DNA from 3 places in the Nocardiopsis sp. NPDC050513 genome. Region 1 is predicted to be linked to each of the others. Evidence: riboswitches for the same ligand, from Rfam matches in the RefSeq annotation. Region 1 holds a riboswitch; each other region holds the start of a gene.
What was found. A riboswitch is a leader RNA that binds a small molecule or an ion and turns the genes downstream of it on or off. The one in region 1 is predicted to bind thiamine pyrophosphate.

Region 2: linked by a shared signal. The riboswitch ahead of thiC (phosphomethylpyrimidine synthase ThiC) and the one ahead of ACIBFB_RS15195 (ECF transporter S component) in region 1 are both predicted to bind thiamine pyrophosphate.
Region 3: linked by a shared signal. The riboswitch ahead of thiD (bifunctional hydroxymethylpyrimidine kinase/phosphomethylpyrimidine kinase) and the one ahead of ACIBFB_RS15195 (ECF transporter S component) in region 1 are both predicted to bind thiamine pyrophosphate.

The regions. Positions count from the first base shown of each region.
Region 1 covers NZ_JBITHK010000007.1:246,468-248,723, reverse strand. Annotated here, with positions in the region: gene ACIBFB_RS15200 (ABC transporter ATP-binding protein) at 1-717, opposite strand, end outside; gene ACIBFB_RS15195 (ECF transporter S component) at 722-1,366, opposite strand; TPP riboswitch at 1,439-1,547, opposite strand; gene ACIBFB_RS15190 (transglycosylase domain-containing protein) at 1,760-2,256, opposite strand, start outside.
Region 2 covers NZ_JBITHK010000001.1:261,074-263,329, forward strand. Annotated here, with positions in the region: gene thiC (phosphomethylpyrimidine synthase ThiC) at 1-874, opposite strand, end outside; TPP riboswitch at 866-979, opposite strand; gene ACIBFB_RS01105 (SOS response-associated peptidase) at 1,097-1,954, opposite strand; gene ACIBFB_RS01110 (hypothetical protein) at 1,965-2,256, opposite strand, start outside.
Region 3 covers NZ_JBITHK010000002.1:363,774-366,029, reverse strand. Annotated here, with positions in the region: gene ACIBFB_RS04255 (alanine/glycine:cation symporter family protein) at 1-363, shown strand, start outside; gene thiD (bifunctional hydroxymethylpyrimidine kinase/phosphomethylpyrimidine kinase) at 525-1,328, opposite strand; TPP riboswitch at 1,317-1,415, opposite strand; gene ACIBFB_RS04245 (DUF368 domain-containing protein) at 1,454-2,256, opposite strand, start outside.

The DNA.
Region 1 (2,256 bases):
GAAGACCGTCTGGGGTGCGCCGTCGGCGATCACCCCGCCGCCCGGTTCCAGGACGACCACCCGGTCGACCAGGTCCACGACGTCGGCCACGCGGTGCTCGACCAGGACGAGCGTCGCCTCGGTCTCGGCCAGGAGCCGGTGGAGCACGCCCCGCACCAGCTCGGCGCCGGCCGGGTCCAGGTTGGCGGTCGGTTCGTCGAGCAGCAGCAGGCGCGGGCGCATGGCCAGCGCCCCGGCGATGACCAGGCGCTGCTTCTCGCCGCCGGACAGGGCCCCGGTCGAGCGGCGCCGTCCGTACGGGAAGCCGACCTCGTCCAGGGCGCCGTCGACGCGCGGCCAGATCTGGTCCGGGTCCGTGCCCAGGTTCTCCAGCCCGAACGCGACGTCGTCCCCGGCCCGGGCCATCACGAGCTGGGTCTCGGGGTCCTGGCTGACCAGGCCGACCACGCCCCGACGCCGGTCGGCGGGTGCGCCGTCCACCAGGAGCGTGCCCTCCTGGTCGCCGCCGATGGCGCTGTCGGCGCCGGTGAGCCCGGCGAGCGAGTGCAGCAGGGTCGACTTGCCCGCGCCCGAGGCGCCGAGCAGCAGCACGCGCTCGCCGGGTTCGATGACCAGGTCGACGCCGCGCAGCGCGTGCGCCTGGCGACCGGAGTGGCGCCAGCCCCACCCGGAGAGTTCGACGCGCGCGCCGGGGCCTCCCCTCGTACGGGAGCCCACCCGGTCAGCCCTTGGCCGACGGGAAGGGGGCCAGCGCGCCGGTCCGGGCGAGCGCCGTGGTGATGAGGCGGGCGCCGACACCGGCGATGACGGCGGCGCTGGCGATGACGATGAGGCCGTAGGCGAGCTTGAACTCCAGCGGCCAGGCGACGTTGTAGGTGATGTTGTCGCGGATGGCGGGGGAGATCCCGGCGACGGCGGCGGCGAGCACGGCCACGCCCATGCCCCAGCGGCGGTAGCCGAAGGCGAGGAACACCAGTTCGGGCAGGATGCCCTGGAGGGTGCCGTCCAGGATCACCATGATCCCCCACTGGGTGCCGAGCACCGCCGAGACGGAGGCGGCGGCGATCGAGGTGAGCAGGGCGGCGCCGGGCCTGCGGATGACGAGGCCGCCCAGCACGCCGGAGATCAGCCACATGCCGTAGACGACGGCCTGTCCGGGCGGGAAGCCCACGAACAGCGGCGTGGTGACCGTCCACACGATGTTCCACAGCCAGAAGACGACGCCGATGGCGACGCCGATCACGGCGGCGACCACGATGTCGACCGTCCGCCAGCCGCGCAGCCGGGTGAGGACGTCCTGCCAGAAGCCGGTGTCGGTGGTGTCGGTGCTCAATTCCTGTCCCTTCGTCGGGTGACGAGGGGTCATGCGGCCAAGAGCGTCCCGGTGGTCGTGCGGCGCGCACCGGAGACGTACCGGTGCGCGGGAGACACGCCACCGGTGACGGTTCCTACGACTTCCTTCGCTGGCACTACCCAGATCAGGTGTGTAAGGGTCTGCGGCGACGGTGCCGCACTCTCAGCGCTCATGCGCTCCCCTGTCGGTTATGCACCATTATGCGGCACATACTGCCTGGCAGTGACACGCACCACCCCGGGCGCACCGGTGGTCCTGCCCGACCGGGGAGCGCCCACCGCGTCGGGTGAACGCCCGGATCCCAGGTCGCCGCGGCGTTCCCGTGTTCTCCGGCCCCCGTGCCGCGCCCGGCGCACCGTGTGTCCGGGAACACCGCGCCCACGGTCCTCACAGTCGTCCCGGGCCTCAACCGCCGGCGGATCCCTCGCTCCGTGTGCCGCCCTCGGCTTCCCCAGCACCGCCGAGACCGCCGACCTCCTCCGAGGCGTCCTCGTCACCTGCGTCGTCGGCGTCCCCGGTGCCGCTCTGACCGCCCTCGGACGTCTCGGCACCTCCAGCGTCTCCCGCTTCCGCGTCGTCCTCGGCCTCCCCAGCGCTCTCCGGGGGCTCAGCGTCGCCAGCACCCTCCGGGGAATCAGCGTTTCCAGCATGCCCCGAGGGCTCAGCATGCCCAGAAGTCCCACCCTCGTCGGAGGCCCCGGTCCTCTCGGCGGCCCCGGCACCGCCGTCTCCGCCGTCACCGGACGACTCGGCGTCCGGGTCACCGAACGCCTTCGGCGAGCCCGCGAACCCCTCCGCCGGGAGCGACGCGGTCGCCCCGCTCATCGTGTCCCGCCAGATCGGACCCGGCAGCGTCCCCCCGTAGACGATCCCGTAGTACCGGCCGCCGATGGTCACGCCCT
Region 2 (2,256 bases), on a different contig from region 1:
TCTCCCTGTGGTGGGCCAGGCACCAGGCGGCCATGATCGAACCGCCGCGCGAGACGATCCCGGTGACGCGCCTGGCCGCCAGCGGCACGTAGCGCAGGAGCACGCCGGCGTGGACGGTCATGTAGTCGACGCCCTGCTCGGCCTGCTCGACGACGGTCTCGCGGTAGATCTCCCAGCTCAGCTTGGTGGGGTCGCCGTTGACCTTCTCCAGGGCCTGGTAGATGGGGACCGTGCCGATGGGGACCGGCGAGTTGCGCAGGATCCGCTCGCGGGTCTCGTGGATGCGCTTGCCGGTCGACAGGTCCATCACGGTGTCGGCGCCCCAGCGGGTGGCCCACACCATCTTCTCGACCTCCTCGGGCACGGAGGAGGTGACCGCGGAGTTGCCGATGTTCGCGTTGATCTTCACCAGGAAGTTCTTGCCGATGATGGTCGGCTCGGACTCCGGGTGCTTGCGGTTGACGGGGATGACCGCGCGTCCGATCGCGATCTCCTGGCGCACGAACTCGGGGTCCATGTGCTCGCGGGCGGCCACGAACCGCATCTCGGGGGTGATCGTCCCGGCCTTGGCGTAGGCCAGCTGGGAGACCGCTCCGTCGATGGGCTCGCGGGCGTCGATCCACTCCTGCCGCGTGCCGGGCAGTCCCCGGTGGACATCGATGTCGGCGGTGGAGTCGGTGTACGGACCTGACGTGTCGTACAGGTCGAAGTGGCTGCCGTTGCTCAGTTCCACCCGGCGCTGCGGGACGCGGAGCGTGAGACCGGCGGGGTCGTCGATCTCGCGGTAGACCTTCCGTGATCCCATGATGGGACCCGTGGTCACCTGGTGCTCGTCGGCGGTGGAACTCGTGGCGCGGCTGTCCGCAGCCGTCATGGCATGCCTCCCTACGTCGGAATTACCCGAACAGGTTCTGCGGTCGGCGACACCGTTGAGCCGCCCTCTCAGCCCGCCATGGCGCGAGCTCCCGCGGTATTCACATGTGCGCACGTCGGGGATGGGGTGAGCGACGCGCGTACGCCCCGTACGGGGCGCGTGGCCGTGTGGCCTCGCACACCATACACAGAGGTCCCCGGGCCGTGTCCAGGCGCCCCCGGGTCAGAAAAGTGTGTCCGGTCCGTCATCCTCCGTGCCGGGCACGGGGGCGAGGAGCCCGGGACCGTTGTTCTTGATGCTGTTGACGTCGGTGGACACCTCGTCGACCGCGAACCGGTCGACCGGCGTTCCGGCCATGACATGGGCCAGGTCGTCCGCGCCGGAGTCGGGGTCGAGCCAGGTCGCCCAGTCCCCCCGGGGGACGACGACGGGCATGCGGTCGTGGATGTGGGCGAGTTCGGGCGCGGCCCCGGTGGTGATGACCGCGCAGGTCCACAGCCAGGCCGCGGGGTCGTTCTCGTCGGCCTCCGGGTCGCGCCAGCGTTCGAAGATCCCGGCCAGGGCCAGCGGCTCGCGGTCGTCGTAGTGGACGGCGAACGGTTTCTTGGCGGAGCGCGCCTTGCGCTTGCGGTGCTGGGGGTCGGTCGCGGGCGAGGTGCCCGCCTCCGCGCGGCCGTCGGCTCCGATGAGCTGCCACTCGTAGTAGGCGTCGGCGGGCAGCAGGCACCTGCGGCGGCGGAAGGCCGCCCGGAAGGCGGGCTTGTCGGCCACCGTCTCGCCGCGGGCGTTGATCATCCGGTAGCCGACGTTGCGGTCCTTGGCCCACGACGGGACCAGCCCCCAGCGCAGGGTGCGCAGGTGGCGCGGCCCGGCCGGCTCGTCGTCGCCCCCGGCGCCGCGCGGCGGCGGGCCGAGCACCGCGTACACCGGCTTGCCCGGGGCGACGTTGTAGTCCGGCGGCAGTTCGTCCAGCGGGGGCCACGCCCGGGGGTCGGCCTCCTCCGCGATCGTCTCCTCGGGGAGGTCGAAGGCGAGCTGGAGCTCGTGCTGGTTCCGGGACTGGGCATAGCGACCGCACATGCGGACGATCCTAGGGGGTCCCGGCGGTGGCGTCGGCGCGTCGGCGGCCGGTCAGCGCCAACGGCAGTCCCCGCCAGCGGGCGACCGCGACGATGACGGCGGTCATCACGATCGCACCGATCCCCAGGGGCAGCACGGTGGCGAGCCCGTCGGCGCCGGAGTTCGCGACGGTCCAGGCGATCTTCAGCGCGAGACCGCCGTCGATCACCACCAGTCCCCAGCCGAGCGAGCGCCGCCAAAAGGCCGCGCACAGTCCGCCGATCAGCGCCGGGACCAGCGGCAGCGTCAGCCAGGTGACCCAC
Region 3 (2,256 bases), on a different contig from region 1:
GGCATGATCAGCCCCGGACTGGCCCCGGTGGGCACCTACGTCGTGGCGATCTCCGTCGCGGTGTTCGCGTTCACCACGCTGCTCGGTTGGGCGTACTACGGCGAGCGGTGCGTGGAGTTCCTCGGCGGCCGCCGACTCGTCCTCCCGTACCGGCTGGTGTTCATCGCGGTCATCTACGTCGGCTCGGTCGCCGCGCTGGACTCGGTGTGGCTGTTCAGCGACATCGCCAACGGTCTCATGGCGCTGCCCAACCTCATCGGTCTCCTGCTGCTGTCGCCGGTCGTGGTGGCCGAGACCCGGAAGTTCTTCTCCCACCCGGACTGGAAGAACCCGGACGCCGTCATGGAGGACGTGCGCAAGTAGCGCCCACCCCCAGGGGGTGGACGCGAGGAGGGGGACCGCGCCCGGCGCGGTCCCCCTCCGTGTGCGTCCGCCAGCGGCGGCGGGCAGCTGCCTCCACCGGTGGCCGTGCCGCTACCACGACTGGTGACTGTGCCTGCTACCACCAGAGGTGACTGTGCCTGCTACCACCAGAGGTGGAAATGGTGCACCGGTCCCTGGCCGCCGCCCGCGTCGATCTCGTCGGCGCGCCGGATCGCCTCGGTCAGGTACGCCTTGGCGTCCGCGACCGCGCTGGCCGTGTCGGGGCGCTGCGGCAGGAGCGCGGCGATCGACGAGGAGAGCGTGCAGCCCGTGCCGTGCGTGTTGCGGGTGGCCACCCGGGGAGCCCGGAACTCGACCGGCTCGGCGTCCCCGGAGACGAGGACGTCGACGCTCTCGTCCCCGGCCAGGTGGCCGCCCTTGAGCAGGACCCGGCGAGGACCCAGCTCCAGCAGGCGTTCGGCCTGGGCGCGCATCGTGGCCAGGTCGGTGGCCTCCGCCTCGCCCAGCAGGTCGGCGGCCTCGGGCAGGTTCGGCGTGATCAGGTCCGCGCGCGGCAGCAGGTGCGCGCGCAGCGCCTTGACCGCGGAGGCCTCCAGCAGCCGGTCACCGCTCTTGGCGACCATCACCGGGTCCACCACCACGTTCGGCAGCCCGTGGCGGGCGATCGCGTCCGCGACCGCCTCGGTGATCTCGGCCGTGGCGAGCATCCCCACCTTGACCGCGTGGATCGCGGCGTCGTCGAACAGCGTGTCCATCTGCCGGACCACGAACTCCACCGGGACCTCGTGGACGCCCGTCACTCCGCGCGTGGACTGCGCGGTCAACGCGGCGATCACGGTCATCCCGAACGTGCCGTGCGCGGAGAAGGCCTTGAGGTCCGCCTGGATGCCGGCGCCGCCGCTGGGGTCGCTTCCGGCGATGGACACGATGTTGTACGCGCTCATGGGCGTCCCTTCGCTAGTACGAACTAGAGCAGGTTCGACGGGTGTGTTCTCAGCCGGGGGAATCCCCCGGCACCCCGCGCCGTCGGGGCGGCGTCGCCCCTGACGTGGATCCGTGTGCTCCGACCCTAGTGGACCGGGGTGGAGTGGTGCTCGTGGGCGGTCCCGATCTGGGCCTTCTTGCGGTTCTCGTAGACGATGGCGGCCACGACGACGAGGAATCCGACCACCATGAGGGCCACCGTCAGCGGGACCTCGGTGGGGGGCAGGATCTCGCGCTCCTCGGTCTGCCACGGCCACAGGGCGCGCAGCGACCCCGCCATGAGGCCGGTCAGGACGACGAGGGTGATGTGGTGGTAGTTCTCCAGGAGGAACTGGAGGAGCTTCACGAACAGGGACAGGCCGGTGATCGCTCCCAGGGCGAAGGCCCCGATGAAGACCAGGTCGAAGTTCTCCAACGCGTCCTTGGTGGGCACGTACAGGCCGACCGTGACCAGGATGAACGAACCCGACACCCCCGGCAGGACGAGGGCGCAGATCGCCACGGCGGCGACGAGGAAGACGACCGCGGGGTGGGCGGGCAGGTTCGCGCCGGGCAGGCCCGTCAGCGCGAAGGCGACGGCCGCGAAGACCAGGGCGACGAGGTAGTGCCAGGCCCGCCACGGCTTGCCGGACCCGGAGTAGGGCACCCACAGGCAGGCGAGCACCAGCCCGAAGAAGACCGCGTAGGCGTACTGCGTGTGCTCCTCGACCAGCGGAGCGATGAGGAGCAGGGCCAGAACGAGGGCGCAGGCCATGCCGATGAGCGCCGGGACCAGCACGCTCCAGTCCACGAGGCGGAACTGCTCCTGGGCGCGTGCTCCGCCGCGGCCGCGCGGGACGTCGGTGACGTAGCGCTTGATGCCGCTGACCAGGTGGCCCGCGCCGCCGA